DNA from 4 places in the Paenarthrobacter sp. YIM B13468 genome. Region 3 is predicted to be linked to each of the others. Evidence: riboswitches for the same ligand, from Rfam matches in the RefSeq annotation. Region 3 holds a riboswitch; each other region holds the start of a gene.
What was found. A riboswitch is a leader RNA that binds a small molecule or an ion and turns the genes downstream of it on or off. The one in region 3 is predicted to bind cyclic di-AMP.
Positions count from the first base shown of each region.

Region 1: it holds a riboswitch for cyclic di-AMP, as region 3 does, so the genes downstream of both, ACFX4T_RS11725 (hypothetical protein) here and ACFX4T_RS23115 (M23 family metallopeptidase) in region 3, are expected to answer to the same signal.
Region 2: it holds a riboswitch for cyclic di-AMP, as region 3 does, so the genes downstream of both, ACFX4T_RS14285 (hypothetical protein) here and ACFX4T_RS23115 (M23 family metallopeptidase) in region 3, are expected to answer to the same signal.
Region 4: it holds a riboswitch for cyclic di-AMP, as region 3 does, so the genes downstream of both, ACFX4T_RS24665 (NlpC/P60 family protein) here and ACFX4T_RS23115 (M23 family metallopeptidase) in region 3, are expected to answer to the same signal.

Region 1 covers NZ_JBHZPI010000010.1:141,639-149,207, forward strand. The annotation lists gene ACFX4T_RS11710 (HAD-IA family hydrolase) at 1-311, shown strand, start outside; gene ACFX4T_RS11715 (pyridoxal phosphate-dependent decarboxylase family protein) at 362-1,753, shown strand; gene ACFX4T_RS11720 (MerR family transcriptional regulator) at 1,764-2,522, opposite strand; gene ACFX4T_RS11725 (hypothetical protein) at 2,734-3,549, opposite strand; cyclic di-AMP (ydaO/yuaA leader) riboswitch at 3,553-3,737, opposite strand; gene ACFX4T_RS11730 (sensor histidine kinase) at 3,847-5,340, opposite strand; gene ACFX4T_RS11735 (response regulator transcription factor) at 5,344-6,084, opposite strand; gene ACFX4T_RS11740 (winged helix-turn-helix domain-containing protein) at 6,754-7,569, shown strand, end outside.
Region 2 covers NZ_JBHZPI010000014.1:38,102-45,670, forward strand. The annotation lists gene ACFX4T_RS14270 (DUF6480 family protein) at 1-159, shown strand, start outside; gene ACFX4T_RS14275 (ATP-dependent DNA ligase) at 248-1,315, opposite strand; gene ACFX4T_RS14280 (hypothetical protein) at 1,363-1,596, shown strand; cyclic di-AMP (ydaO/yuaA leader) riboswitch at 1,726-1,876, shown strand; gene ACFX4T_RS14285 (hypothetical protein) at 1,879-3,306, shown strand; gene ACFX4T_RS14290 (PucR family transcriptional regulator) at 3,540-4,754, opposite strand; gene ald (alanine dehydrogenase) at 4,963-6,081, shown strand; gene ACFX4T_RS14300 (hypothetical protein) at 6,203-7,090, opposite strand; gene ACFX4T_RS14305 (RNA polymerase sigma factor) at 7,087-7,569, opposite strand, start outside.
Region 3 covers NZ_JBHZPI010000031.1:22,901-30,469, reverse strand. The annotation lists gene ACFX4T_RS23125 (NlpC/P60 family protein) at 1-702, opposite strand, end outside; gene ACFX4T_RS23120 (C40 family peptidase) at 801-1,472, opposite strand; cyclic di-AMP (ydaO/yuaA leader) riboswitch at 1,534-1,704, opposite strand; gene ACFX4T_RS23115 (M23 family metallopeptidase) at 1,843-2,673, opposite strand; cyclic di-AMP (ydaO/yuaA leader) riboswitch at 2,678-2,919, opposite strand; gene ACFX4T_RS23110 (metal-dependent transcriptional regulator) at 3,109-3,804, opposite strand; gene serC (phosphoserine transaminase) at 4,108-5,238, shown strand; gene ACFX4T_RS23100 (DUF3027 domain-containing protein) at 5,323-5,955, opposite strand; gene ACFX4T_RS23095 (cold-shock protein) at 5,964-6,347, opposite strand; gene ACFX4T_RS23090 (hypothetical protein) at 6,674-6,889, shown strand; gene ACFX4T_RS23085 (helicase-associated domain-containing protein) at 6,977-7,569, shown strand, end outside.
Region 4 covers NZ_JBHZPI010000039.1:6,700-14,268, forward strand. The annotation lists gene ACFX4T_RS24640 (NAD-glutamate dehydrogenase) at 1-1,388, opposite strand, end outside; gene ACFX4T_RS24645 (hypothetical protein) at 1,562-2,035, opposite strand; gene hutG (formimidoylglutamase) at 2,091-3,050, opposite strand; gene ACFX4T_RS24655 (NCS2 family permease) at 3,124-4,566, opposite strand; gene ACFX4T_RS24660 (copper resistance CopC family protein) at 4,680-5,303, shown strand; cyclic di-AMP (ydaO/yuaA leader) riboswitch at 5,454-5,646, shown strand; gene ACFX4T_RS24665 (NlpC/P60 family protein) at 5,650-6,417, shown strand; gene ACFX4T_RS24670 (FAD-binding protein) at 6,616-7,308, opposite strand.

The DNA of each region.
Region 1 (7,569 bases), on a different contig from region 3:
TGAAGGCTGCGGGACTTTCCATGCCATCGACCGCCGTCACCGCCGAAGGTGTTACGCGGGGCAAGCCGCACCCGGAGGGCTACCTCAAAGCTGCAGCGTTGCTGGGCGCGGAACCAGCCGACGTCGTGGTTTTCGAGGACGCTCCGGCAGGTATCGCAGCCGCACGCGCCGCCGGGATGCGAACCGTGGTGGTCGGCGACGCCGGCGGGCAGCTTGAGCCGGGTATGTGGCGGATCCCGGACTACTCGGCCGTGACGGTCACGGCCGTGAAACACGACGACGGCGGTCACCTCATCACCCTCACGCTCTAGCCTGTTCGCCACCGCTGTTCCGACCGGCGAAGCCGGAGTAGGCTGTGCGCATGTCTGCGTTGCCGGAGGCGTATGGTGCTGCACTGGAGCGGGCCATGGCGCACGCTACGGATTGGCTTGCATCGGTGCCCAGCCGTTCTGTGCGTCCAGCGTCCGACGCCGATCAGGTCGCCTCGAGTCTCCTCTCAAGCCTTCCCGATGAAGCAACGGATGCGGCGGACGTAGTAGATGAGCTCGCCGCATTGGCTGAGCCGGGGTTGATGGCCATCCAGTCCGGACGCTTCTACGGCTGGGTGATGGGCGGGACGCTGCCGGCTGCCATGGCTGCAGATTGGCTTGTCTCGGCATGGGACCAAAACGCCGGGCTCAGGTTTGCGACTCCAGCTGCCGCCGCGATCGAAGAATCCGCAGCGGCCTGGCTCCTGGAACTATTGGATCTTCCGAGAGGATCCGACGTCGGGTTCACCACTGGCGCTACCACGGCCAACTTCGCGGGCCTCGCCGCCGGGCGTCAATACCTGATGGACGAAGCAGGGTGGGACCTCGCGGACCTTGGCCTCACCGGGGCGCCGCGGATCACTACGTTTGCCGGACGCGAACGGCACGCCGCCGTGGACCTCGCCTTGCGGTATCTGGGGCTGGGAGCATGCGTTCCCGTGGACACAGACGGTCAAGGCAGGATCCTGCCGGACGCCCTCGCGGATGCCATGGATGAACAACCCGGACCTTCCCTCGTGTGCCTGCAGGCCGGCAATCTGCATTCCGGAGCGTTCGATCCGATGTCCGAAGCCATTGCGGTAGCCCATGACCGCGAGGCTTGGGTGCATGTGGATGGCGCATTTGGGTTGTGGGCGGCGGTCAGCCCACATCTACGCGGGCGGCTGGCTGGAGTAGAGGAGGCCGATTCGTGGGCCACCGACGCCCACAAAACATTGAACGTCCCGTACGACTGTGGCTTGGCCATCGTCTCCCGGCCGGAAGCCCTGAGGCGCGCCTTCAGCGTCCATACGAGTTACCTCATCGCAACGGAGACCGGACTGGGTGATCCGTTCGACAAAGTTCCGGAACTGTCCCGTAGGGCCCGGGGCATCCCCGTATGGGCTGCCCTCCGACAGTTGGGCCGGTCCGGAGTCATTGCCATGGTGGACAGGCTTGCAGGAAACGCCCGCGCGTTGGCGGAGGGCCTCGCCGGTATCCCAGGCGTGGAAATTCTGAACGACGTCGTTTTCACGCAGGTGTCGGTGGCCTTCGGCAGCGATGACCGCACTCACCGCGTCACCCAGAGACTCATGGCCGAAGGGATTGTGTGGATGTCAGGTTCCTCATGGCGCGGACGCGAAATCCTCCGGATTTCGGTGAGTAACTGGTCCACGGACGCAGGTGACGTCGCTGCCTCGATCGCAGCCGTTCGAGGTGCGGCAGAGGCCGAACCGGAAGCATAGCGACGTCCTGTTACAAGGCCGAGCGCGCCTTTTCCAGGTAAGCCATCAGCCCGGCCAACTGCTCAGCGCTCCACGGCAGTCCCGCGCTGATGGCCTGGCTGTTTTCCTGCCAGGCTGCACGCGCTGCAGCTTTGGTGTCCTCACTCGAGTGGAACATGGAACCGATGCCGTCCCATGAGCGCACCCATTCCTGGACGGAGGGATCCGTGACGGGCCTCTCGGCTTGGACGTGCGCCAGTCCTTCTTCCACCAGGGCAGCCCACTGCTGCTTGGCGGCTTCGACTTTTTCTGCGCCGAGTTCTTCCCGCTTGTCCGCGAGTTGCTGGCGTTGTTCGGCTGTGAAGTTGTTTTCGAGCACGGTGATCATCTCCAACGTTGACATGAATTGTTCAGGGGTGGGCATGGCGTGTCCGTCCATGCGTGACAAGAGCTCGCCCAAACGGTTTTGGAGCGCTTGGAGCTGCTGGGCGTGCTCCTGCACATGGGCCAGCTGCTGCTGGAGGAGGCCCCGAATGGACTCAGGATCATCCTCGGGGGTTTGCAGCGCCTTGCCGATGGCCGCGAGCGGAAGCCCCAGCATCTGAAGGGATCTGATCCGGTATAGCCGGCGCAAGTCGCGCTCCGAATACCGGCGATGACCGGACGGTGTCCTTTGGCTTGCGGACAGCAGCCCGATCTCGTCGTAATGGTGAAGCGTCCGCACGCTGACGCCACACGCTGTGGCCAGCTCACCGATGCTCCACGGTCCGGATCCCGTTGTTCCCGTCATGAGCACAACGCTAAGTCCTGACGTAACGTCAGGTGCAAGCCGGCGTCGTCCGATTTCTTAAACCTGGGAGGGCAGGTTAAACGCGAAAACCGCCCCGGTCCCGCCGTTGGCTGCAGTAATCCCTGCTGCGAACGGCGGAAAACGGGGCGGCAATCATGCCCTGAACGTTTGAGCCCGCTGGGGTGGGCTCAAACGTGCTTATTGAGTTGGCTTAGTACCAGTTGTTGGCCAAGTGGAAGGCGAGGGCGGCGGAGGGGGAGCCGTAGCGTTCCTTGATGTAGTTCAGGCCCCACTTGATCTGGGTCTGGTAGTTGGTCAGCCAGTCATCGCCTGCAGTTGCCATCTTGGAGGCTGGCAATGACTGCACGATTCCGTAGGCGCCACTGGAGGTGTTGGTCGCGGTGGTCCGCCAGTTGGATTCCTTCTCCCACAGTGTGTTCAGGGCGGTCATTTCACCCGGACCCCAACCGTAGTTGGCGAGGATGCTGGCGGCGTATGCCTTGGCAGCAGCGGGATCGTCCACGGCCTTGGGAGCCGCAGCAGCGGCCGCGGCTGCAGCAGCGGCGGCATCCGCAGCCTGCTTGGCGGCTGCATCAGCGGCAGCCTTCTCGGCGGCAGCTGCCTGGTCGGCAGCGGCTTTCTCGGCCGCAGCCTTCTCCGCGGCAGCCTTCTCGGCAGCGGCCTGTGCCGCAGCCGCCTGGTCTGCAGCAGCCCTGTCTGCAGCGCCCTTCTTGGCAGCAGCATCCAAGGACGCAGAAATTTCCGCTGATTTGTTGCTGACCTGGGCGGTAGCCTGCGTCTCGGACGCCTGGCTCGTTTCGGGGAGATTGAATGCGGCGTTTGCGGCCTGACCGAGCGATGCGACGCCCAATGCTGCGGCAACGACTCCTGCAACAACTGACATTCGTTGCCCGGTCTTGCCGCGCCGTGCAGCGTTCTTCAGAACGGCTTGCGACTTCGTCAGGGGAGCAGTGTGTTCGTCACGGTGACGCGCGGAAGGGCGCGTCTGATCGTTGAATTCAGACATGTGTGATTACCTCTCAGCGCCTGCGGAGTTAGCTGTCGGGTTCGGATGAGGTCATCCGGCCGCGCGCGTAGCTGCGGCTTCACCCCAAGGGCAAGGAAAGTACTGTGCCCGGAGACTCTGGGTCCCCCGTCTCTGCCTCGAATGAGAACGGAACTCCGGGAAGTGGCAGAGCTCGGCGCATCCCGGGTGCGGGCCAGTTAGGGGCGACCCACCCTTTCGAAGGTACAGGAGGTTTCGGCTTAAGTCACATTTGGGTAACAGAGATCACGTTCACGGCGCGTCATGTTGCCCGATTCGTTATATGCGTTCGTTCAAAGCCGTGGGGAATCGAAGAGCGAATTCCGTGTGTCCCGGCCGGGACGTCACTTCCACACTTCCCCCATGCGCCTGGACGATGGATTCGACGATTGACAAGCCCAGTCCGGAGGTTCCTTCCGACCCCGATCTCGCCGCGTCAGCCCGGGCAAACCGCGAGAAGATACGGCTCTGGAACCCAGCGGGAATACCAGGCCCGTTGTCGGTGACTGTGACCACCGCACTACCATCCGCGGAGAGCATGACGCCTGTGACCACCGTGGTACCTGGATCGGTGTGTTTGCGGGCGTTGGACAGCAGATTGGCCAGCACCTGATGCAGCTGGGTTGCGTCCCCGCGCACTGTAATGGGCTCGTCAGGGAGTTGGAGCTTCCAGATGTGGTCCGGTGCCATCACCTTTTCGTCACTGACGGTCTCGATCACCAGCTGCGTCAGGTCCACATCGGTGACTTTCAACGCCTGGCCTTCGTCCAGGCGCGCCAACAGCAACAGGTCCTCCACAAGCGTGGTCATCCGTTCCGACTGGCTCTGGACCCGCGCCAGCGATTTCCTGCCGTCCTCCGTGAAGTTCTCCGTCATACGAAGAAGCTCGGTGTACCCACGAATGGCGGTCAGCGGCGTCCGAAGTTCGTGGGAGGCATCGGCAACGAACTGCCGGACCTTGGTTTCGCTCTCCTGACGGGCTTCCAGGGCCCTGGAAACGTTGTTGAGCATTTGGTTCAAAGCGTGGCCAACGCTGCCAACTTCTGTTCCTGGATGGGAGGCCGACGGCGGTACGCGCACCGCGAGCGCCACTTCACCGGCGTCGAGGGGAAGGCGCGATACCTTGGTTGCGACCTCCGAGAGTTGCTCAAGTGGCCGCATGGTCCTGCGAATGATGACAGTGCCCGCGAGGCCGATCAGCACCAGGCCGCCAAGGGAAACAAGCACCATGGTCCATACCAGCGAGGCCTCGGCGTTTTGCTTGTCAGCCAACGGCAGGCCCGTCACAATAATGTCGCCGTAGGGGGTCTCAACTGCCACCAACCGGTAGTCGCCGTTGGACAATGAACGGTCAACGGGCCCCTTGTCGCGGGGGAGCGAGAGCAGGACCTGCTTGTCTTCTGCCGAGAGTGCCACGCGGCGACCGTTTGCGTTCAGGAAGCCCGAGTTGATGACCGCGGAACCATCGATCCGCGCGTTGAGCGTCCCGGCACCTTGGCCACGGGCCTCCAGTGGATCTGGCCGACCGCTTGAGGGAAAGCTCGACGGCGGCCTGCCGAATTCATTCGCGCGGCTTGAGGCCTGCTCCAACTGCTTGTCCAGTTGTTTGTTGAAGTACATGTCCATGGAGGCGTAACTAACCACTCCCACTGCGCTGCAAATAGCCACCAGCAAGGCCATCGCCACCAGGACCAACCTCGTGCGCAAATGCCAGGTGGAGGGATTGAGCCAGTTCCGCTGGGTCTTGCGGGTTACGCCTGAAGGGGTGGACAAGATTCAGTCCGCAGGCTTGATGACGTAGCCAGCGCCACGGACGGTGTGGATCATTGGCGGGTGGTTGGCTTCGATTTTCTTGCGCAGGTAGGAAATGTACAGTTCCACGATGTTGGCCTGCCCGCCGAAGTCATAGTCCCAGACCCGGTCCAGGATCTGTGCCTTGCTGACCACGCGCTTGGGGTTCTCCATGAGGTAGCGAAGCAGCTCAAACTGCGTTGCCGTGAGCTGGATGTCCTCGCCGGCGCGCGAAACCTCCCGTGTGTCCACGTTGAGGGTGAGATCACCCACCACCAGTTCCGCTGTATCCATGGCCGCAACACCCGAGCGTTGTACAAGACGGTGCAGGCGCAGGAGAACCTCCTCCATGCTGAAGGGTTTGGTGACGTAGTCGTCCCCGCCGGCGGCAAGGCCTACGATGCGGTCCTGGACAGCGTCCTTGGCCGTGAGGAACAGTGCGGGCACTTCCGGCGCGAAGGCGCGGATCCGGTTGAGGACCTCGACGCCGTCGAATCCTGGAAGCATCACGTCCAGCACCAGCACGTCGGGGCGGAAGTCCTTGGCGAGCTTTACAGCTTCCGGTCCGTCGGCTGCCACCGCGACGGACCAGCCGGCCATGCGAAGGCCCATGCTCATGAGCTCGGACAGACTCGGCTCGTCGTCCACCACCAAGGCTCGGATAGGGGAGCCGTCCGGGTGGGAAAGCTGGGGAAGGTTGTTCGTCATGGAGTGCGGGGATGCCATGTGACAACTCTCCATTCTGCTGGTTTGCCGAAGCTTTGCCGCTCCTGTGAGGACGCTGTGAGGTCAACACTAGCCACGTGGGAGTTCGGCGGCAGGCGTTCACGAGCGCGCCCGCCCCAACAGGTGCCGTTTCTACGGCTTGTAGCAGATTTTGGGGGAAAAATTCGAGCTTGGAGTCGCTTGGGATTGGACAGCAAGTGTTTCAGATCTTGAGATTCCGTCGTTTTGCGCCTGATGGGAATCAGGGAGGGCATCATGCACTATCTGCCGAAGAAAATTCACCCCAAGCCGAATATTTCTCATCGCCGCCGAATGAAATGACGTTCATTTTCCATGGTGAAAGAATTGTGATCTGCAGCACAATAGACCCTCTTGTCTCAAAATGTGGACGTTTTGGCGCTTTGTTACTTGCGTGTTGCCATTGTTACGTTGCACACTTCCAATGTGAACAAGAACTCAACAGCACCTGCAGCCGCAGCAATCTGGTCCAGCACACCCGCTGGCGACGAGACCCGCTGTTGTCGAATGCAAGCCTAACTTTCCACCCCAAAGAAGTTTCAGGCATTCGCCCCCTAGCCCAGCGTTGGGCGCCCTTCCCCAAACTCATTGCGGGGACAACCAGCATTCGAAGCCGCGATGACGGCTATTCACTTTTGAGGTAATCACTCCATGTCAGTTGCATCCGGTTACGTCCACATCTCCGTCCGAAACGCCAACAAGGCCGCTTCAAACGCAGGCCTCCGCCCCGGGTTCGGCAACCGCCCCGGCTACGCCCCCACCACCCAGGGCAACGGCCAGCAGGCTCCCGGCTATGTGCCCCAGGGCTACAACCCCAACTCCTATGGCCAGTTGCGGGCAGTTCCCACCAACGAGCCAGCACCCATGACGGCGCCTACTCCCGTCATTGCGCAGTCTGACCGCCTCCGCCCCGTCGCCAACGACAACGTGGCCCGCGGTTTCGTGCTCTACATGGGTATTGACGAAGAGACAGCGGCAGCGGCCGGCACCTCCATTGCCAAGCTCGCCCAGGAAATCCGGGCCTACGCCCAGTCGCTGGTCACCGGCGCTGAGAGCTACGCTGCAGTCGCCGTCGCACCGGCCGGGGCACCCGGGTCCGCGCTCGACGTCGTACGTTCAACTTTTGGTGACCCCACGGTCGCCGCACGCCAGCGCACCGAGGCTGCCCGCCCGGCACCGCAACAGGAAGCCCGCCCCTCCGGCGTGCTGATCGACCTCGCCCGCCGCGAAGTCCACCTCGACGGCGAATCCCTGAACCTGACGTTCAAGGAATTTGAGCTCCTCAACTACCTCGTCGAGAACGGTACCCGCACAGTAGGCCGCGACGAACTCCTTGAGGGCCTGTGGCGCAACGCCGAAGAAGTGCCCAACGAGCGCACCATCGACGTCCACATCCGCCGCCTCCGCTCCAAGCTGGGCCGCCTCGCCAACACGGTACGCACCGTACGTGGGCAGGGCTACCGCTTC
Region 2 (7,569 bases), on a different contig from region 3:
GATATGCACCAGGACGAAGACGACGACCCCGCTGCCTCCGCCAATCCCGATCCGTTGGATGGCAACGTCACAGGACTTGAGCCCGGCGGTGGAGTTCCCCCGGGCGAAACCCCGCCGGCCGAGGGCAGCATGAGCAGCGACCAAGGGCACGAAGAATAGCTCGTCGCCAAGCCGCTATCCCGTCGTTGCTCAACAACGGGGTAGCGGCTCAACAACGTGATAACCGGCAACTGACGGACGCCCCGGGCTATGGCAGCCTTAGAATCTCCCCGAGGTCGTAGTCAGCTGGCTCCTCCAGTTGCGAGTAGGTGCAGCTCTCCGGAGTCCGGTCCGGACGCCATCGACGAAATTGGGTGGTGTGCCGGAACCGGTCGCCTTCCATGTAGTCATAGGCAACCTCGATGACGAGCTCAGGCCGAAGGGGAACAAAGGTGAAGTCCTTGCCGGCGCTCCACCTGCTCTGCGCGCTCGGCATTCGGGAACCTGTAGCTGCGGCATCTCCTTGATCGGCCCATTGCCCCCAAGGATGTTCGCTGAACTCCGTCTGGTATGGCTCAAGTTCGGCCACCAGGCTTTCGCGCTTGGCCATGGGGAATGAGGCCACCACCCCCACGTGCTGCAGCTGACCGGCGTCGTTATACAGCCCAAGCAGCATCGACCCCACAACCTTTCCCGTTTTATGCCAGCGGAATCCAGCCACCACGCAGTCCGCGGTGCGTTCATGCTTGGTTTTGAACATGACACGCTTATTCGGCTGGTACGTCCCCTCGAGCGGTTTGGAAAGTATGCCGTCGAGCCCAGCACCTTCCAGCTGCACGAACCACTCCTGTGCTTGGTCGAGTTCCGTCACCGCCGGCGTTACGTACACAGGCGCCTCAGCTTTGGCCAGCGCCTTCTCCAAGGCGGCCCGACGCTCGGAAAACGGCTTGCCCATGAGGTTCTCGTCTCCCAGCGCGAGGATGTCGAATCCGATGAAGGAGGACGGGGTGCTCCCGGCAAGCATCCGTACACGGCTATCTGCGGGGTGGATGCGCTGCTGAAGGCCTTCGAAGTCGAGCCTGTTCCCAGCTATGAGGACGATTTCGCCGTCGATCACGCATTTGTCCGGAAGATTCTTCTGGAGGGCTTCCACCAGCTCAGGGAAATACCGTGTCATGGGACGTTCGTTGCGGCTGCCCAGGATGATCTCATCCCCGTCTTTGAAAACGATCGTCCTGAACCCGTCCCACTTTGGCTCAAAATGGCCCACATCAGGGATCGAAGGAACGGACTTGGCAAGCATGGGCGAAATGGGCGGCATCACTGGGAGGTCCATACGACTATGTTCTACCTGCCGCCCGCGGCTGAAGCTAGTCTTGGGCCATGGATATCTTGGCCGTTCTAGTGGCAGTGCTGGCAGCACCTGCCCTCGTTGCGGCCCTATGGTTCTGGGTCTCCCGCCAGAACAGCAAGGGGAAAGTACGGCGCGGCGCCACGGGCGGGGTGCTGGGTGTGGCGGACGAAATTTTCCGACCCGAGACCCATTACGCACACCAGGTCCAAAGGATCCAGCACGAGCTGCCAGCCCCGGCTCCGGCCCCGGAGCCTAAGTCCTAACGGACCTTCACGCTGGAAGGCGTCCCGCCCGTTACATTAATGTGACTTTAGTATGGCGCTCATGTACGGTCTAAGAGCGACCCGTATCTCCGCTGGGCCGCTTCCGGGTTGACGCCGAGCTCTGCCGCAAACCGGGATCCGCCAGACTCGCGGCAGAGACGGGGGACCCAGAGTTCCCGGGCCTGATTTTCCATAGGCCCTTGGGGTGAAGCCGCCATGTGCGGCCGGACGGCCTCGTCCGAACCCGACAGCTAACCTCGCAGGCGTTGAGAGGCAACCACCATGTCCCCAACCATGGATCAGCCGCGCCGCGCCCAAATAGCGCGCGAGCGTACCCAGCCAACCGGACGCCGTCGGGCCCAACCCAGCGGATCCTCCACCAGCGCGCCAGCAGAAGGTTTAGAAGGCACGACGCCGGAACCCGCCACTGCTTCCACTCCCACCCCTGTGGCACCCACCACGCGCGCGGCCGCTCGCGCGGCAGAGCGTGCACGGGCAGCCCAGGCAGTTATTTCAACTGAGACAGCTCCCGCTGAAACTGCTCCAACAGAAACAGCACCGGTGGACTCTGCTCCGGCGGATTCTGCTCCGGCGGGTTCTGCTCCCCTGGAGCAGGCAACTGCTGCGATTCCAACTGTTCAGGCGCCCGAACCGGTCGCGTCCGAACCGCCTGCGAATCCCGAGCCGGCCACCGCTGCGATCCCGATCGTTCAGGCGGCCACGCCCGCTGCTGCACCCACCCCCGCCGCGCCGGAACCGGAACCCGCCACCGCTGCCATCCCGGTCGTTCAGTCAAAGAGCCCTGCCGCTGCATCCACCCCCGCCGCGCCGGAACCGGAACCCGCCACCGCTGCGATCCCGATCGTTCAGGCAAAGAGCCCTGCCCAGCTCGCCGCGGCCGCGACCGCCGCTGCTGGTCTCGCAAGCCGGAAAGCCCTTCGCGCCCAGGAAACCGAGAGCGGTACGGCCCATAAACTGGCACCCGCTGCCGAAACTCCAGCAGGCGCCCCTACCTTCGGAGCTTCATCCGTGGGCGGGTCATCACGGGGTGGGTCGTCCTTCAGCCACGAACCACACTCCGTGCTCACCAAGGCGGCCTCGGTCAAAACGATGGGCCAGCGCATGGCAGTTGTGGCTGGAGCCTTGGGCTTGGTATTGACTGTTGGCACCATGAGCCAGGCCTTCGAGCTCCCCTTCTTCGGGCAGGAAACGCCGACGAAGGAAGCCAGTGACGCAAAGACGGGTGGCGACAGCAGGCAGTCAACTTCGGCCGCCCCTGCACCCAGCTCGTCCACCTCCGCCGCGTCCGCTTCGTCGGCCACCAGCGAGGCCGGACTGCCGGCAACTGTTGCAACGCAGTCGTCAGAAGAGGCACCCGCTCAGTCGCCGTCGTCCCTTCCGACTCCGCAGGTTTCACTTGCGGATCCTGTTTGGGTTCCTTCGGCAGTCCCGTCGGCTGTGGTTCCTGTGCCGGGCGTGACCACTCCTGTCCCAACCCAGCCGGCCCCAAGCCCGGTCCCGTCGGACACGGTTACCACCCCACCGGCCACGACCACCCCGACTCCAACGGGGACGCCGGCGCCCACTCCAACACAGACTCCGGCGCCAAAGCCAAAGCCGACCGGCAGCCCCAGCACCACCACACCGTCCACTGATTCACCCTTGGACCTGGACTCCGTACTTGACGGCGCCACAGGGATCTTGAAATGAGCACGCGGCTTCCCAGGACCAGCGCGCACGTCGGATGGCACGGCCGGTACTGCAGCAGCAGCCGCACTGCCACGTTCCGCAGTCGGATGGGCCGCTGGAGCTGCCAGCGGTTGCGCCGAGCCTAAGGACTCACGGCACCAGGAATCACGCGATAGGAATAGCAGCAACAAGATGGGGCAGGCACCTACCAGGGTGTCTGCCCCTTGTGCTCCCTTCCGCACCTGATCCGGGGCCTAGATCCGGGGCCGCGAGGCCCACCTCTGGGCCTTCAGTGCGGCGTGCAACTCGAGCCTGATCCCACCGCTCAACGGATCAGCTCCGATGAGCTGGCGGATGCGGCCGAGGCGGTTGTAGATGCTGCTCCTGTGCAGATGAAGTTTCGCGGCAACGTCCTGCACTGAGCTGTCGTTGTCATAGAGCAGTTCCAACACGGGCAGGAGTTCGCCGTTCTTATCCTGGTCCTCCAAAGTCCTGAAATGAACGGAGCCCGTATCATCCCAGCCGCCCGGCGCCTGAAGACGATCAAAGAGTTGATAAACGCCCACCGCCCGACTCTCCACCAGTTCCCCGAGGGGCGGATCCACGGCGGCGGCCTGTGCTGCCACTTTCGATTGCCTGTAGGCGCCTGCCAGTTGCCGGATAACCTGGAACGGCTCACTGATGCCCAGGATCACCCGGTCCACTTTGCGGCCCGCACGCTTTGCGAGCTCCAATTGATAGTGCACCAGGACCTGGGCGTGATCCGCCCTGCCACCGGATTCGCGGAACAGGACAACGGAATGCGTCTCCGTCCCGGCGCTGAACAGCGCGGCGTTGACACCAATGGTGGACTGCAGCGCTGCTGTTCGGTGCGTTAGCGTCGCGGCGATGGGGTCGACGTCGGTTCCGCCGCCGTCCGCGTCCAGGATGGTCACCAGTTGCCACGGACCGCGGCCTTGGATCTCCTTCCAACCGGCCACCGCTGCCACTGCGTTCGACTCGCCAGTGCAGGCCGCCAGAAACTCCTGCTCCCGCCTCCTGCGAAACTCTGACTCGGCCGTGTTGGAATCGAGCAGCAAACCAGCCAACAGGTCCAGTTCGTCACGCACGCCGGGCAATTCGGCGAGTATCGCCGTCGCGGTTTGCTCCTCAAGGTCCTGCTGCACCCATAAGTAGCCAACCCGAAAACCGCGCACCAACAGTGGGACGCAAACGCGCCCGAGCATGCCTAGCTCGTCGTTCGCCGGAACAACAACCGGGCGCACCGCCGTCGCGATGCCGTGGGAGAGCTGCCAAGCACTGACATCGCTCGGCACCCGTTTGCTCAACAGGAAGTTCACGCGGACGCGGTCGGCGTGGGATTGGTTGGAACTGTAGGCGAGGAGGACGCCGTCGAGGTCCTCCAGGGACAACCCCCTGCCAAGCTTGAGCGCCACTCGTTCAACGATCTCCTCGACGTCCTGCTGCATCCAGAAAGCGTACCAACACAAGGCGACACCTGACGCTCCAGCTCTCGACAAATGTCGAGCTTGATTTGAGCTGTTCCTTGAATTTACGGGGTTTTCACTTGCGCCGAGCTGGGAGGTCCATGTCGCCTGCCTCACAGCCGGATTTATTCTGGAATCACAGCCCGCAGCAAATATCCGGCCGAAAAGCCGCTAACGATGGAGCCAGCAAATGATCATCGGCGTCCCCAAAGAAATCAAGAACAACGAGTTCCGCGTAGCCATCACGGCCGCAGGTGTCCACGAGTTCCGCACTCACGGACACACCGTTCTGGTTGAGCGGGGCGCGGGCCTGGGCTCGGGAATCACGGACGAGGAATACTCGATCGCGGGCGCCGAAATCGTTGCCGACGCGGACGACGTCTGGGGCCGGGCCGACATGGTCATGAAGGTCAAGGAACCCATCAAGGCCGAGTACCACCGCTTCCGCAAGGGCCTCATCCTCTTCACATACCTGCACCTCGCCGCAGAGCCCGAACTCACCGCCGAGCTCATCAACTCCGGCGTCACGGCCATCGCCTACGAGACGGTCCAGGAAGGACGCACCCTCCCGCTGCTCGCCCCGATGTCCGAGGTCGCGGGCCGCCTGTCCGTGGTGGTCGGCGCTTCCTCGCTGATGGCTCCGGCTGGCGGCAAGGGCATCCTCCTCGGCGGTGTGCCGGGTGTCCGTCCCGCCAAAGTTGTTGTCCTCGGTGCCGGTGTTGCCGGAACCAACGCTGCCGCCATGGCGCTGGGCCTCGGTGCTGATGTCACCATCATGGACATCAACATCAACCGCCTGCGGGAACTCGACGCTCTTTACCAGGGCCGCTTGAAGACCGTGGCATCCAACGCCTACGAGATCGAGAAGTCAGTTGTCGACGCAGATCTCGTGATCGGCTCCGTCCTGATCCCGGGCGCCAAGGCTCCCAAGCTGGTCACCAACGAACTCGTGTCCCGAATGAAGCCGGGTTCGGTTCTGGTGGACATCGCCGTGGACCAGGGTGGCTGCTTCGAGGACACACACCCCACCACCCACCAGGAACCGACGTACAAGGTCCACAACTCGATCTTCTACTGCGTTGCCAACATGCCTGGCGCTGTTCCGAACACGTCCACGTACGCACTGACCAACGTCACCCTGCGCTACGCCGTGGCACTGGCCAACCTGGGCGTCAAGGCCGCATTCGACCGCGACCCCGCCCTCGCCGCAGGCCTCAATATCGCTGCAGGCCACGTGGCACACCACTCGGTGTCGGAGGCGCACAACCTGCCCCTCGTCGCCGACTGGCACAGCGTGGTTACCGCGTAGGCTTTGCCCTTGCGGCGGTGACAAGTCGCTGGCCCGCTATCCCGTTGCTGCCCAGCAACGGGATAGCGGGCTTTGCACGTGTTGGGGCGGCAAACCCGTGCTGGGGCGGGCAGACCCGTGCCTAGCCGTTGCCGGGGGTAACTGGTTCCTCAGGGACAACGTGGGTGGGTACCGGCACGGGGATATCCGATTGCCGAAGGGTCGGCGGGGTTAAATTAGGCGCCTCGATGCCCGGCGGCGTGATGGGTGCTGCGGGAGTCGGGATGCTGATGTTTCCGGGCTGGCCATTCCCGGGGATCTTGGGTGTTTCGGGCGTTCCCCCGTTGGGAGCCTTGGGCGAATTGGAGTGTCCGGACGCGCCATTGGTGCCGCCTTGTGGCTCCTGGCTTGGGTAGGCGCCATTTCCCGAAGTGCCACTGCCGGCAGGATTGCGGCCGGACGGGTATGGGGTGGCCGGAGTCACAGTGCGGCCTCGCTCCTGATCGGAGGGGGAACCAGGATTCTGCCGCGATCCATTGCCTGATCCCGGCGTGAGCTGCGAAACTACTGAACCGATTGTCGAGCCCAGATGTTGGAAAGCGCCAGGGATGCCACCCTCGGAGGCGGCCGCGGCTGTAGCACCGCCTGCCAATGACACTGCCACAGCGAGCCCGGCGATCGCGGTGCGGCGCTTACGACGACGGCGGGCCGCGAGTTCGTCACTAGAGGTCAGGTCAGTGGATCCTTGGACCGAGGTAAGTACCGCCGTCGGTGCACCTGCCACGGTGGAGGCGAGCTCCGCCGTCGTGCTTCTGCTGCCGGCAGCCAGGTCAGTGATCATCAGCGCACGGACGGCCGCAGAGGGCGGCGGAGCGGTGCTGGCGAGGGAGCGCAGTTCAAGAAGTTCGGCACGGATGTCGCGGGCATCGTCGAGTCCGGAATCGGCCAACAGGCGGTCAATTGCCTGCTCGCCCGTATAACCCTCGGTGCGAGCCGTCCGCCGTCCGGCCGGGGTGCTGTCTTCACTCATGGTGTGCCATTCCTTCGTAGTGCACTTTTCCTTAGTGCACTCAATGCCCTGCGCTGCAGTTGTTTTATTGCCCCTTGGGACTTGCCCATGATGGCCGCCGTTTCTTCCACGGAGAGGTCAGCCACCACCCTCAATGCCAGGACTTCGCGATGATCTGCAGCGAGGTCCTCCAGAAGTTCCGTGACACCCAGGCTGCCGCGGCCAAAGGCCTGCTCCTCCGCCGAGGGCGCCCTCCGCGCATCCAGCTCAGCCTCATACGGAGCTGAATCCGGGGTCCGTTCACGCTTGCGATAATGGTCCACCATGCGCGCGTGGGCGATCGAGAAAAGCAGGGTCCTGGCGCCCTGGAGACCGCCCTGCAGGTTCGCCAGCTTCGGATACAGGGCAAGGAAGACGTCCTGCGTCACGGCTTCGGGATCATCCACGCCGCGGGCGCGGAGGTAGCCGAAGACGGGTCCAGAGAACTGGTTGTAGGCATC
Region 3 (7,569 bases):
CAGTGCCGTGGTGGATCCGTTCCATCCACCGTGGACTGCCATGCCGTTGCCGACGTAAACAGCGATGTGCGCCATTCCGCCGAAGCCACCGTTGGCATAGTAAGCAAGGTCGCCGGGCTGGGCTTCAGCTGCACTGACCGTGCGGCCGAGGGAGAGGTAGCCGGCCGGCCAATCGTGGAAGTGAATACCGACTGCGGCCAGCGAGTTGGTCACCAGCATGGTGCAGTCCTGCGTGACGCCGAGCTGTGCGTAGGCCGCTGCAGCGATAGCCGCACCGAGGCCGCTGGATGCAGCAGGCGCCTTGGCTGCAGACGCATCCGAGTTGACCGCCAAAGTAGCGGTGCCACCGGCTGCCGGAGCTTCCTTGGCTGCGGCCTTCTCGACGACGGGAGCCGGGGCTTCCACAGTCTTGACCACAGGGCGCTCGTAGGAGATGGCAACGCTGGAATCGGCAGCAATGGTGGCCTGGGCAACCGACTGCACGTCAAGCGCAGACGCAGATGTAGATTCCCGCTGGACGTTGGTGTCGGCAGCATTTGCAGCAACGCCGCTGGTCAGGACAAGGCCCGATGCAGCTGCGATCACTGCTGCCTGACGGCCAACGCCACCGGCGTTGTCGCTGACAGCCTTGGCGATGACGGCAAGTGAGCTGGTCTTGGGGGCCTCAGCTCGATGCCGTGCAACCTTGTGTGCACTGGTCATGATTACTCTCTTTTCGTATCCGCGCACGCTGGGATCGCACGCGGGTAATGGGCTGCCAGCACTTGGGGGGCATGCTGGCTTACCCCGAATGGGATTTTCTAGCGGAGGGTGTAGAACGAGGATGTGCCGGTGGAAGCCACGGAGTGCAGAAGCGTGCCCTGGCTGGGGTTCAAAGCGCTGATCATCATGCCGTTGCCGACGTAGATGCCCACGTGGGCTCCACCGTTCTGCACGACGAGGTCGCCGGGGGAAGGGGTGCTGGTGGGCGTCATGATCGTCCAGGCATTGACGCGGGGGATGCTGATGCCGGCCTGGGCGTAAACCCACTGGGTGAATCCGGAGCAGTCCCAGCCGTTGGGGGAAGTGCCGCCCCAAACGTAGGGGTGGCCGATGCCGGTGTAAGCAATTGCTGCAAGTCCTGAGGCCGCGGCGCTTGAAGCGGCATCCTTGGCGCTGGAGGACAGGGAAGCGAGGGTGCCGTTCGCTTGGCCTTCGGTTGCCGTGCGCTGGGATGCCCGCTGAACCTTGGGAGCTTCCTTGGTAGCCACAACGGGGCTTTCGAAGGAAACCGTTGCGGTGGGCTCCGCGGTAACAACTGCGGTGGCGACCAGCTGCTGGGTGCTGGAGGATTCTGACTTGGAGACGTCGGTGTCAGCGGCCTGGGCCGGGAGTCCAACGCTGAGAACGAGCCCCGAGGCTGCGGCCAGAACGGCAGCTTGGCGGCCTACGGTGCCTGCATTGGTTGAGACAGCCTTGGAAAGGGTGTTCAACGGGTTCGTGCGAACCAATTCGGCGCGATGGCGCGCAGGGGTAGTGCGTGATGACACGAAGGTAGCCTCTCCCAATGCCTGCGAGGTGAGCTGTCGGATTCGGATGGGAGTCATCCGGCCGCGCCGCTTCAAGGAAGCTTTTGCGACTTAACCCCAAGGTCTTCTGACTCGAAGACCAAAATTGGTTCCCCCGCCCCTGCCAGACGATTTTTGCGAACGGACCTTGAGTGGTGGCAGAGCTAGGCAATCCACTCAAGTGCATCGGCCCCCTAAAAAGCCGATGCGCTTTAGACGGTACAACAGATGTTCGTGAATGTCACATTCAGGTCACGGGGCGTGTCATGAATGCGATAGACAACCATCAACTTGCTTACAGCCAGCCCATGGGATCTACGACTTCGCCGTTTACCTGGACCTCGAAGTGCAGATGGCAGCCGGTAGATGCTCCTGTGGTGCCGCTCAGCGCGACGGTATCGCCGCGGCTGACAGTCTGCCCCACCTTGACATTGAAGGACGACAGGTGGTTATACGTGGTCTCAAGGCCGTTGCCGTGATCAATCACGACCCGGTTGCCTCCGCCGTACTCATGCCACCCGGCGAACGTGACCTTGCCCGCAGCTGCGGCGTGAACAGCGGTGCCGCACTGGGCTACGAAGTCCTGGCCACGGTGGAAGTCGCCAGTGCCGCCGGTAAGGGGGCTGACACGGTAGCCAAACGGCGATGCCGTGACCAGCTTGTCCAGCGGACTTCCCAAGGTGCCAAGTGAGGAGGCGCGCTGTATGCTTCCCGCTGACTGGGCGCTCAACAACTGCTTGAGCTTGCCGTCCGGGTCAGCGGCGGTAGCGACTGCTGCACGACTGAAATCGATTTTGGCAGAGGCTGCTGCAGAAACTTCGGGCTGACTGCCACCGGGCACGGAGAGGGCCGACTCGGCCTGGCCGGACTCGGACGTGGCCATGACGGGGCTTGTGGCAGGCAGGCCTACAGTCAGGGCAAGTCCGGTGGCGGCAAGCGCGACACCGGCCTTCTGCCCGACACCACTGGCTGCGGCGAAGTCGGCTACCTGGCGCAACGGGCTCTTACGGCGGCGCACCTGACGCGGGGTGTCGCGTGGCCGGATCTCCATTGCGGCGCGGGCTGGCCGCAGCTCAGCAGCGGGGCCGGACGCGCGGCGGCGGCCCCTGACGTTCTGCGATGTCAAACTCTGTTCCTCTCTGGAAAGCCTGCGAAGTTAGCTGTCGGATTCGGGTCAGAGAGTTCAAAGACCCGGTCCGCACGAAGCGCAAACGGCACACAGGTGTCCCCGGAAGGACTTGCGTTAGTAGGCACTTCTGCTGCGGACTTCACCCCAAGGCTGCTTCTTTAGGCAGCCGCTTGTGGTTCCCCCGCCTCTGCCAGTAGTTGATGACACACCCGATCTGCTGGCAGAGCTCGGCTCCAGATCAGGTAACGCTTTGGTATCGGCGCTAGTAGATAACTATAGGCGATTAAAGCCCGCAGTAATAAATTCGTTATCTTTCCAAACGACCGTGTTGTGGGTGTCCCCATATCATCAGTCGCGGAAATCCGCAGGTCACGCGCGTGCCAGCCATCCCAAAGTGAGGTTTGACACCCCCGCGGTCCGGGAAAGTCAGAGTCAGTTGACGGCCACGAAGACGTGCGCAGCTACCTCGGGAGGCAGCTCCAGTGCTCCTTCAATGCCAGGAACGCGGACGGAGATGTACTCCCCCACCCGCTCCAAGGAGACACTCGCGCCGGGACGAATTCCGCCTTCATCGAGCTGGGTGAGGAGCTCGGGCTCAACCTGGATGGGTTCAGCAAGCCGGCTGACCACTACACGGGAATCGGCAGCGTACCCGTCCATCGCATGCAGCAGGTTCACGTCCAGGCGGGCAAGGGGCTGGTTGGCGAGACCGCCAAGGGCTTCCAAACCCGGGATGGGGTTGCCATACGGTGACTCGGTGGGGTGTTCCAACAATTCATAGAGCCGCCGCTCCACCCGTTCACTCATGACGTGCTCCCAGCGACATGCTTCGTCATGAACGTACGCCCAGTCCAGACCAATGACGTCCGCCAGGAGCCTCTCGGCAAGGCGGTGCTTCCGCATGACTTCGGTTGCCCGCTTGCGCCCAACTTCGGTCAGCTCCAGATGGCGGTCGTTGGACACAATCACCAGGCCATCGCGCTCCATGCGTCCAATGGTCTGGGAAACCGTGGGACCCGAGTGCCGCAGACGCTCCGCAATGCGTGCTCGAAGAGCCACGATGTTCTCTTCTTCAAGCTCCAAAATGGTCCGAAGATACATCTCAGTGGTATCGATCAGATCCGTCATCCAGCTCAGCTCTCCTCGAACGCATTTCTTGCGTAATCTCCACCGTACCGCGTCCCAGCCAAGGTGGACGGTGTCCAACCGACACCTCAGGAACGTAACCCCAGCCTAGCTTATTTGGAATTACTCTGGATAATTTTTCCCTTGGCCGCAATGCCTGTGGTGCTCCGGCATTCCACGTGGCGGACTATGACAACCGCAGATTCCTGACGGTGGGTCCGGTCAGGCAGAATGAGGGAGTCGAAGGGGCAGCCGATGCCACCTGCCCACCTCCCCCTCTCTAACCGATACCCATTGGAGCCACACGTGAGCGACAACAGCATCACTATTCCCGCCGACCTGCTGCCCAAGGACGGACGCTTCGGCGCGGGACCGTCCAAGGTCCGCCCGGAACAGGTCCAGGCCTTGTCTGCCGCATCGACCACCATTCTTGGCACGTCCCACCGTCAGGCGCCGGTCAAAAACCTGGTGGGTTCGGTCCGCGAAGGGCTCAGCCAGTTCTTCCGTGCACCTGAGGGCTACGAGGTTGTCCTCGGCGTCGGCGGTTCCACTGCTTTCTGGGATGTAGCGGCTTTTGGGCTGGTTGAGAAAAAGGCCCAGCACCTGTCCTTCGGTGAGTTCGGTTCCAAGTTTGCCGCGGCCACCAACAAAGCCCCCTTCCTGGACGCATCCTCCATCATCAAGTCCGAGCCCGGCACGCGGCCGGTCTCCCAGGCGGAGGCTGGCGTTGACGTCTATGCCTGGCCCCAGAACGAGACATCAACTGGTGTTGCAGCCCCCGTCAAGCGCGTCGAGGGCGCCGACTCTGGTTCGCTCGTCCTGGTGGACGCTACCTCGGCCGCCGGCGGGCTGGACGTGGACGTCGCCGAATCGGATGTCTACTACTTCGCCCCGCAGAAGAACTTTGCCTCCGACGGCGGCCTGTGGCTGGGCCTGTTCTCCCCCGCGGCGTTGGAGCGCGCCGCCCGGATCAAGGCCAGCGACCGCTGGATTCCGGACTTCCTGGACCTGCAGACCGCTATCGACAACTCCAAACTGAACCAGACGTACAACACACCTTCGCTGTCCACGCTTGTGACTTTGGACGCGCAGGTACAGTGGCTCAACAGCAATGGTGGACTGGACTTCGCCACTAAGCGCACAGCAGACTCTGCCAGCCGCATCTACTCCTGGGCCGAGGCTTCCGAGTACGCCACACCGTTCGTCGCGAAGGCTGAGGACCGCTCCAACGTCATCGCCACCATCGACTTCGATGACTCCATCGATGCTGCGGCAATCGCCAAGATCCTGCGTGCCAACGGCGTCGTGGACACCGAGCCGTACCGCAAGCTTGGGCGAAACCAGCTTCGTATTGCCACTTTCGTCGCTATCGAACCGGACGACGTCTCAGCCCTGCTCGCCAGCATCGACTACGTCGTGGGCGAACTCAAGAAATAAAACTGAAGAAGTAACTGCCGCGGAATTCCACGCAAGGGCAGGAAACGGCGCCGTCCCGGTTCTTACCGGACGGCGCCGCTGCCGTTAATCGCCCAGGCGGGCGTCGTCATCGTCATCGTCATCGTCAGTTTCGGGATCGGATGCTTCGGCGGCGTCGTCTTCATCAGCCTGCACTGATTCCTCGGACACTTCCTCTACCGTCTCCTCCACCAACGGAGTCTCGTCTTCCGGACGGACACGCTTTGCCCACGGGACCCATTCCGGGGCCAGGATGGAATCGTCAGAGGGCAAGAGGCCGAGCTCGCTCACTGTGACGATCTTTGAACGGGAATTGCGCGTGATCACGGCATACCACTGCCACCCGCCGTATCCCGCTAGCTTCGACTCGAACAAGTGCGTGACCACGCGGTCGCCCTCGGACTTTGCGCCTACGTGGGCACCTACCTCGCCGGGGCTCGCGATAGTCTCCACCGCTTCCCGCGCGGCGTCGACGGCGGCGGCCAGGAACGCATCCGGCTTGCCAGTGCGCCACACAGGGATGCCGGCCCGCGGCTTCGCTGCGACCGGCTTCCGCGCAGGGGTGTCGCTGTTTTCAGGGGCTTGCCCGATGACAGGACTTCCCCCGGTGACAGGGACGTCGGCGGCGGAAGTGACGGCCTCAGGGTTGGCCTGCGCGTCCCTTCCGGCCTGTGTATCCTGTGCGGATTCCGAAGTCATGGCGGTTCCTAGGCTTCCAGCTCGTCGGCAACCTTGCGCAGCGCCATACCGATGGCCTTGGCCTTGTTGCCTTCCGGGTACTTACCGGAAGACAAAGTACCGGACAAGTTATCCAGCACGGTCACGAGGTCCTGCACCAAAGGCGCAAGGTCCTTGGCGTTCATGCGTTTGGCCTTGGCGATGGAGGGCGTCTTGTCCAGGACCCGAAGGCCCAATGCCTGGGCACCGCGACGGCCATCGGCCACGCCAAATTCCACACGCGTACCGGCTTTGAGCTCGGTTACGCCTGCGGGCAGTGATGTCTTGGGCAGGAATACTTCCTGACCGTCCTCAGCCGCGAGGAATCCGAAGCCTTTTTCCTTGTCATACCACTTGACCTTGCCGGTGGGCACGTAATCAACCTTCTTCGTTCTTGCTTTGGAGACACGTCGCACCGCCACCGCATCCGCAGGGATTTGCGGGATCGAGGGAGGACAGCACGGTCCGTGTTGGTCTATTACTTCAAGGTTATCCTGCCGGACCACCTATTCATGCTTTGCCGCCGCTTTGCGGCGCCTTTGCTTCACCCTTGCAGCGCCTTTTGCCCCAGGACTTGCTGCACCTTTCACTCAGGCGTTGCTGCACCTTTCCTGCACCCTGACTGCACACCGGCCCGGATGGAGACCGCCCAGTAGCCAACAGCTCTGGTTCGTGTGGCCCTGCTGCTAGCGTTAGGCGCATGACTTCCCCGGGTTACCGCCGCCCCCTCATGATCGTTGCCGCCGTGATCGCCATCCTCTCCTTGGCTGCAGTGGGCGCGGTCATGGCCATCGCCTTCAACGGCGGAGTGGCGCCGGTGTGGATCACGTCCACCGCCCTTTATGGGCTGCCGGTTGCCTTCATGCTTGCCGTAATCCTGGTTTTGGATGCCGTCCGTCAACGGCGCCGGCAATAGCGATTCAAGCGCCGTCAATAACGAATCAACCGGGCCGGCTTTACCTGGGCCACGCACGAGTGGCCCGGTGGCGGTAACGTTGGATTGATGTCCCTAATTCGCGCGCTCAGCAAGGAACTGGAAGCGCGCAGCGACAATTCGCTGCGGGCCTTGTTTGCCGCGCGACCTGACCTGATTTCTCCCATGGCCCCGGACTTCGCTGCCTTGGCGGCCAGGGCAAGTGCGCGAGTAAGCGTGCAACGCGTGTTGGAGCGCCTCACGAAGCCCGAAATGCAGGTTCTGGAAACTCTCCACCTGTGCACGAATGCCGATACTGGCCACAGTGTTTCCGCCGCCGGACTCAAGAAGGTCATTGCCGGTTCCACTCTCTCTGCGCTGGAACCCATTCTCGCCAAACTCCAGGAGTTGGCGCTGATCCACCGGGCCGATCCGCCAGCGGCATCAAATTCACAGCCAAATTCCCGGCAACGGTTCTACCTTCCAGTTGGAAGCCTGAAGGATGTGATCGGCATCTATCCGGCAGGCTTGGGCCGAAGCTACACCGAGTTGGTGAGGTTGCAGCCGGCTTTCGCCCAACGCGTGGTCCAGCTCGTAGCCGAGCTCCATCACTGCGGCCTGGACATCCACCCCGCCAGCACGCCCATGGACGCCGCCTTGTCCCTACAGCGCTGGACGTCGAG
Region 4 (7,569 bases), on a different contig from region 3:
GCGATGATCCTCTGCTCAAGGGCTGCTGCGTCCACCACCGCCGGAGCACCTTGGTGCCGCGAGGGTTCCTGTGGCAAGAGGATCCGGAAGAACACCCGAGCCATGGCGGATTCGCCCAACCGAAGCTCGAACTCTATGGCGTCCGAACCGAACGCCTCGCGCAACTCGCGCTCGATGTTGAGCCTGACTGCCGTGCTGTACCTGTACCTGGGGAGGAAAACCAGTACTGTCATGAACCGGCCGAAGGAGTCCGGACGTAGAAAGAGCCGGGTGCTATGGCGTTCCTGGAGCCGGAGGATCTCGCGCGCACGGATGGCCAGCTGCTCGGCATCAATATGGAACAGTTCGTCCCGCGGATACGCCTCCAACACGGCAAGGAGCTCCTTGGCGTGATGCGACGACGCCGGGTAGCCGAAGGCCCGTAGCACTTCCTCCACTGTGTCCCGGATGACCGGAATCTGCTGCGCCAAGCGAGCTGTTGAACTGGGGGAGAAGAGGCCAACAAAAGTGCACCCGCTGGTGCTGGTGCCGTTCCCGACCGCAGTAGTAATGCTGATCTCGTCGAGGTAGGCACGGCGAAGGACCGTTGAACGAAGCGTGGACTTGGTGAGCGTGAGCACCTTGCCGGGAACTTCGTCTGGCGCCGCAGGACCGGCCCCATCACGGAGGAGCCCGAGCCCGCGACGCCCGCGAAATCCCAGAAACACAAAGTTCCCGTCGTCCAGCCACCGCAGCAGCTCCTGCGCTTCACGCGCCGTCGGGTCTTTTGCGGCTGGCCCCTCCAGCACACCGATTTCGTTTACCAGTTCCTCGTGGATGGCATCGGCGTCCTCGGCCGCGGCCCGGACATCACCCAAGACCTTGTTCAACCTGCCCACCAGTAGCTCCGCGCTCGCGTTGTCCGGAATCCGGGGGATCTCGATCGCTATCCACGCCTCCGTGAGTGGCCCGTCGTCGTGCCCGTCCGCCGAAAGGCCAGGTGCCGCCGTCGCCCGCGTATGATCCTCGGAACGTTCGACGCCGGTGGGCAGCCCCGCGCGGTGAGGCCCCCTGCGGATATCGATCAGGCGGTGGGTGGCGGGGTCCCGCGTGATGCTGAAAGTGGGGTGCACCAGAAGCCGGATGGAAGCGGTGTCACGAGAGATCTCGGCTGTTACGGAGGGAAGGAGGTAGGGCATGTCATCGGTGACGATTGCCACCAAGCTGGTATCTGTTTCGTTGAGGACCCCAATGACTGCTTGTCCAGGTTCGCGGCGTTCTGCCAACGAGCGGTGATAGCGTGCCCGTTCCAACAAGGTTTCGGGCGTGTAGCTGCGGACGTCGTCGTCCGTGACGTGCTCGTAGTAGTCGGTCAGGAATCCGTCCGCCGGCTCCGTAATTGGTGCCATGTCGCTGCGCCTCCGCTGCGCAAAGGAGCGGCCGTGCTGCTGCGGTCGGCAAAGTCCATGCGCCTCATTTCATGATCGCTTAAAGGCCGCGGGATGGCACTCCCGCGACATGGCAGTTGCTGACAGTGTCTGAACAAAACATTGCCATTAACTGCCGTCTCGCGGAGGACCGACTACGGAAGAGCTGCGGAACGTTGCCCTTGGTCATGCCCCCGCCGGGCCAGCCTCGAAACGCCCGCAGCCACCAGCAGAGTGAGAATGGCGGCCGCTGCGTGGGTGTAGAGCATCAGGTCAGCAGCATGCACTTCCCCTGAACCCGGCTGGCTGTCCGCAGGAACGGCCACTGGTTGCTGGGGCTGCCCGTGCAGATGGTCAAGGAATCCGGCGCCGGGAAACGAGCCACCCAAGGCTTCGAAACCGAAGAACAGCAACTGCTGGGCCACTCCGGACAGCAGCAGCAACAGGATGGGCCCGTGAATCCAGCGGGCAATCAGTTGCGCGGCCAGGGCAGAGAGGGCAACAAGGGCCAGCAGGACGGGCATCGCCGGGGCACCCCCACCGGAAATGACGTGTGCGGCAAGACCCAAAGCGACAGCGACGGGTCCGGCCACCCAGGCCCACTTGTCCTGCACAGGAGTTGCGCCCATCGCCGTCCTTCCCTCCACAAAGGCTAAACGGAGGGCGGCGTCTAAGAACAGGGCCCTACGCCAAGAGCGTGTTTACCAGCCGTGCTGCCACTTTCGCGGTTCGTCCATCAATATCGAACTCCGGGTTCAATTCGGCAATGTCCAAGTGCAGCAGCGTCCCGCTCGCAGCCACTTGGCGGCAAACGCCATTGATCACGGCAAGCGGCACCCCATAGGCCGCGGGGGCACTGACACCCGGTGCCACCGACGCAGGCAGTACGTCCAGGTCGATCGTCAGGTACAGCACATCGATTCCAGCCACGAAGTCGGCTACGAACGTCTCGACGCGTTCCGCGGAGCAGTCCTCGTCCAGCAAATACTTCACGCCCAGCCGGTCAGCGGTGTCAAAGAGCGTGCGGGTGTTGTTGGGCTCCGAGATTCCGACGACGGCGTACTGCAGTTCGCGTCCAGCGGCGGTTTCTTCCTGGGCCATCTGGAGGAACGGGGTGCCGGAGCTGGGGGTTGGCTCATCGCGCAGGTCAAAGTGGGCATCCAGGTTCAAGACACCCAAGCGCTTTCCGCTGCGCACCGCATTGGATCCGGCAACCCCCAGGTAACTGGCAAATGCGGTCTCGTGGCCGCCGCCCAGCACCACGGTGAGGTTTCCGGCGTCGAGCAGTTCCGAAATGGCGCGTCCGGCGCGCTGTTGGCCTTCTTCCAGTGAGTCGTCCTCCACAACTACGTCGCCGGCGTCGAACACGTCACGGTCCAGGTGGAAAGCCAGCGGACCCAGCGCCGAGCGGATGGCGGCCGGAGCCGCGGCGGCACCCACGCGACCTTTGTTACGCCGCACTCCGGCGTCGCTGCAGAAACCCAGCACGACGGCGGGACGCGAGGCACCAGCGGCGGCAGAGGAAGTAAGGGGTGCTACGGCCTGCCACCAGCGGCGATGTTCGTCGCCGTCGCCGTCAAAGCGGCCGGTCCATGGCGTGGGAAGGACGTCTACGGAGGGGTTTGTGCTCGTGTTTGGGGCCATGCTTTAAGCACACCCCACCTGCGTTCCAAAAAACAGCTACAGCGTGTTGCGGTGTCTGAGATGCCGGACATCGCTACTTGATGCCCAACCACTCCTCCACAGTTCCGATGCCGAAGAACAGCAGGAAGGCGGCTGCCACTGCCCACATCAGGGGGTGGACTTCACGTGCCCGGCCCTGGAAAGTGCGGATCAGGACGTAGGAGATGAAGCCTGCGCCGAGGCCGTTGGCAATGGAGTACGTGAATGGCATCAGGGCGATCGTCAGGAACGCAGGAATGCCAACGCCCCAGTCCTGCCAGTCGATCTTGCCAACCTGGGACACCATCATGAAGCCCACCACCACAAGCGCAGGCGCCACGGCTTCGAACGGAACCAGGTTAATGAGCGGCGTGAAGAACATGGCCACCAGGAAGAGCAGGCCCGTGACAATGGAGGCCAGCCCGGTGCGGGCACCCTCGCCAATACCCGCGCCCGACTCAACGAAGATCTGGTTGGACGAAACGGAGGCACCGCCACCGACGATTGCGCCCAGGGCATCAACCTGCAGGACGCGGTCCACATTGGGAATGTTGCCGTGCTCGTCCACCGTTCCTGCCTCGTTGGCCAGGCCCACCATGGTGCCCATGGCGTCGAAGAAGATGCTGAGGAGGATCACGAACGCCAACAGCGCAGCAGCCACAAATCCGAGGTGTTCAAAGGCTCCGAAGGGGTTGGCTTTGCCGATCAGGGAGAGGTCCGGCGCGCCCCATTCGGAAAGCTTGGGAGCCACCAGTGACCAACCGCGCGGGTTGACGTTCTTACCGTCGAAGCTGGGACCAATATGAAGGGTGAATTCAAGGATGGCGGCCAGGGCCGTGGACACCACGATGCCGATCAGGATTGCCCCGCGGACCTTTCGCACCACCAACGCGATGGTCAGGACCAGGCCGACGGCGAACACCAACGTTGGCCAGCCCATCAGCTTGCCATCCACGCCAAGGCCGAGCGGGACCGTGGTGCCGGCGGCATCCGGGATGCGTCGGACGAAACCAGCGTTGACCAGCCCGATCAAGGCGATGAAGAGGCCAATCCCTACTACGATCGCCGTCTTGAGCGCTTCCGGGACGGCCCTGAAAACGGCTGTGCGGAATCCAGTCAGTACCAAGATGAGCATGGTGAGACCCGAAAGCACCACCAGCCCCATCATGTCCGGCCATGTCAGCCCCGGGTGGGAGGCAACCGTCACGGCGACGAATGCGTTCACTCCCAGGCCAGTTGCCACGGCGAAGGGGTGCTTGGCCCAGGCGCCCATGAGGATGGTGAGGATGCCCGCTACGAAGGCAGTGGTTGCCGCTACGGCCGTGAAGCCGAGTGATGCTCCGCTCGAGTCTGCCCCGGAGAGGATCAGCGGGTTCAGCACCACGATGTAGCTCATGGCGAAGAAGGTTGCGAAGCCGCCGCGAATTTCCCGCGAGTATGTGGACCCGCGCTCGGAGATCTTGAAGTAGCGGTCGATTGCAGAACCTTGTTTAAGCATGAAGGTCTCCGGGGATCGGGGGAGTTTGCTCTCAAATCCTATGCCCGCCAATGTGGGCTGCTGGAACGATTCGCCTAGTCTGTAAGGAAGCCAACACTAGGAGAAACCGCCCCATGCGTACCATCCGCCCGCTTCTGGCGGCCGTCGTAGCCGCTATCGCTTTCGCTTCCGCGTTGCTGTTTGGCGCGGCCCCGGCCTCCGCGCACGACGTCGCCGAATCAACAACTCCGGCCAACGGTGCCCGGGTGGCTGAAGTGCCGGCGTCGGTATCCATCACGTTCAACAACCGGCCACTTGCCATCGGTTCGGGCGTGACTGTCACCGCTGGGGGCGAAAACTGGGCAGATGGCGCAGTGGAAATCATCGACAACATGGCTGTTCAGAAGCTGCGTCCGGGTGCTCCTGCCGGCGAATACACGGTGGTGTGGCGCGTGGTCAGTTCAGACTCCCACCCAATCGAGGGAACCTTCAAGTTCACAGCTTCCGGGACAGGCACGACGACGGCGGGCGGCTCAGCAGGTGCCTCCCCTTCGGCTTCGGCGGTTGTTCCGACGGCGGGCACAGCCGCTCCCGGTACGGAAAATACTGAGCCGGCTCCGGCAGCTTCCCAACCCTTCCCCTGGAGCATCGTTGGCCTCGCTGTGGTGGCGATCGCTCTTGTGATCTTCCTCGCCGTTACCGCGCGGAAGAAGCTCGCGGCTCCCAGCGAGCCGGATGGCGAAAATTCCCCGGAATAGCAGGGTTTTCTACATACTTGCGAAGATCTCGAAACGGTCACCGCGACACGCCAAAAACGAACTGCTCGTTACGTAAATGTGACTTTGGGGTGATCTTCCCGTACGGTTGTACCTGTGCCTGTTCCACGTAATGGGCATTTCCGGCCTGATTGCCTAGCTCTGCCGCAGTCCGGAATCCGTTCGCAGACAAACCTACGGCAGAGACGGGGAACCCATTTTGGCCCGCTTTCAGAGCGCGCCTTGGGGTGAAGTCACGAAGCTTCCGCTGCACAGCGGGGGATAGTGGCCGGGTGACTCCCATCCGAATCCGACAGCTAACCTCGCAGGCATCGGGAGAGGCTCTTTCATGTCTTCACGCATTCTTCGCGGCCGTCGTAAGGCGGACAGCGTACGTCCTAATCCGTTCATCTCCATCTCCAAGGCTGTTGCCAGCAACGCATCTGGCGCAGGTCGCCAGGCCGCTGTCATCGCAGCAGCTTCAGGCCTCGTCCTGACGGGCTCCATTGCTGCCCACGCAGCAGAGACCCCTGTCCAGCGCGACTCCAGCCCCGCTACTGTCGCCGAGACCGTAACTGAGGGTCCCACCAAGGTTGTTACGGCCGCATCCACGGCCACGATTAACTTCGAGCGCCCCGCGGTTGCTTCCGTGGCGGCTCCCGTCATTGAAAAGCCGGCTCCCGTTGCTCCGGCTCCGGTTGCTAAGAAGGCCGCGGCAACGACCACCGTCCAGGCATCTGCAACCACTACGGCTACCGCTCCTGTTGCGGCTGCTCCCGCTGCAGCTCCGGCTGTTGGTGGCGTCAACGCTGCCATGGTCGCCTCGGCTTATGCCCAGATCGGCATCATGCAGGATTGCACCGCCATGGTGGAAAGGGCCCTCGGCTCCGCAGGCATCCCGGTTGGGGACCTCGCACCCATGCAGTTCCTGAACTACGGCAAGGTTGTCAGCGACCCCCAGCCCGGTGACATGATCGTCCAGTCCGGCCACGTAGCCATCTACATCGGCAACGGCCAGGCTATCAGCGGTGGCATCAACGGCAACCAGACGGGCATCCACCCGATCAGCTGGCTCACCGCAACCGGCCCCATCACGTACGTACGCGCTGGCGCCTAAGCTTCACGCTCCAACTCAAAGGCCGGTGCCTTCGAGGACTCACGTCTTCGGAGGTACCGGCCTTCTGAGTTAATTTTTGTTCGTTTCAGGAACAGGCTTCGGTTGGCTCGACCATTTCCACGTTCCGGTTCCGGGCCAGAATTCCAGGCCAAGGGTTCTAGTCCAAGGTTCTAGTCCAAGGTTCTAGTCCTAGGAGTTCTAGGCAAGGGCGATGCCTGGCCCGGCTGGGAGGGCCACCTTGGATGAGATCGCTTGCCCCACTGCCTTGGCTTGCCGCAGTACTTCCTTGGGCGTGGGCGTAATAAGTTCCCCTACGCCCACCAAGTGCATCCCGACGGCACGCATGGCGGCCGCGAAGTTCTGGCCTATGGCGATTCCCAGGTCGGCAAGCATTCGGCGCAGCTGGCTCTGCGCGCAGCGCGTCACCACGATGTGGTCGGCCAGGAGAACTCCGCTGGCTGTATGCACGGCCCATTGCCGCGGGGTGGATTCAAGGGGGCCGTAGACGCTCAGCCCAGCCTTCAGACTGGCCGTGTTCAGGCTTGCGACGGGTCCGTATCCCAGCTGCGAGGACGAGTCGCCACCGAGGAAGTCAAGACGAACAGCGCGTGTGGTGGTGCGGACATCCAAGTGATGGCTGGCGGCGTAGTTGCGCAAATGGCGCAGGATTTCGTTGCGTTCCTGCATTGCCGCGGGGTCAGCTACGTCGCAGCGCTGGATCATTCCTGTGTGCACCGCTGGTCCGGTGGCCGATAAAGTACCAAAGCCATCCAGCACGATGGAACCTACGCCATAGCGGCTGAGTTCGCTGGCAACAGCCAAGCCGGAGAGACCGGTGCCGATCACTACGGTAGTAGTCCGTTCCGTGACGGAATCAGGAGTGAGTGACACTGCTTGGGTTCCTCCTTGACGTGTGTGCCTTTCGGCAGCGCGTGGGATCGCGTCCGAGTTCCCCAAGCGGCCGCAAATAAATGGCCGGGTTGTGTCCTGGGACACTTTTGCCGGCCATTCGGTGACTCGAACACTACCGAACTTTTTCTGCCATGGATAGCCTCCGCGACAGCGTGTTTTGGATGTTCATCCGCAGCGCAACCTGAAGGACGGAGAGCGTGCCAAAAACCGAGCCCGGACCGTTATCCACATACCCGATAG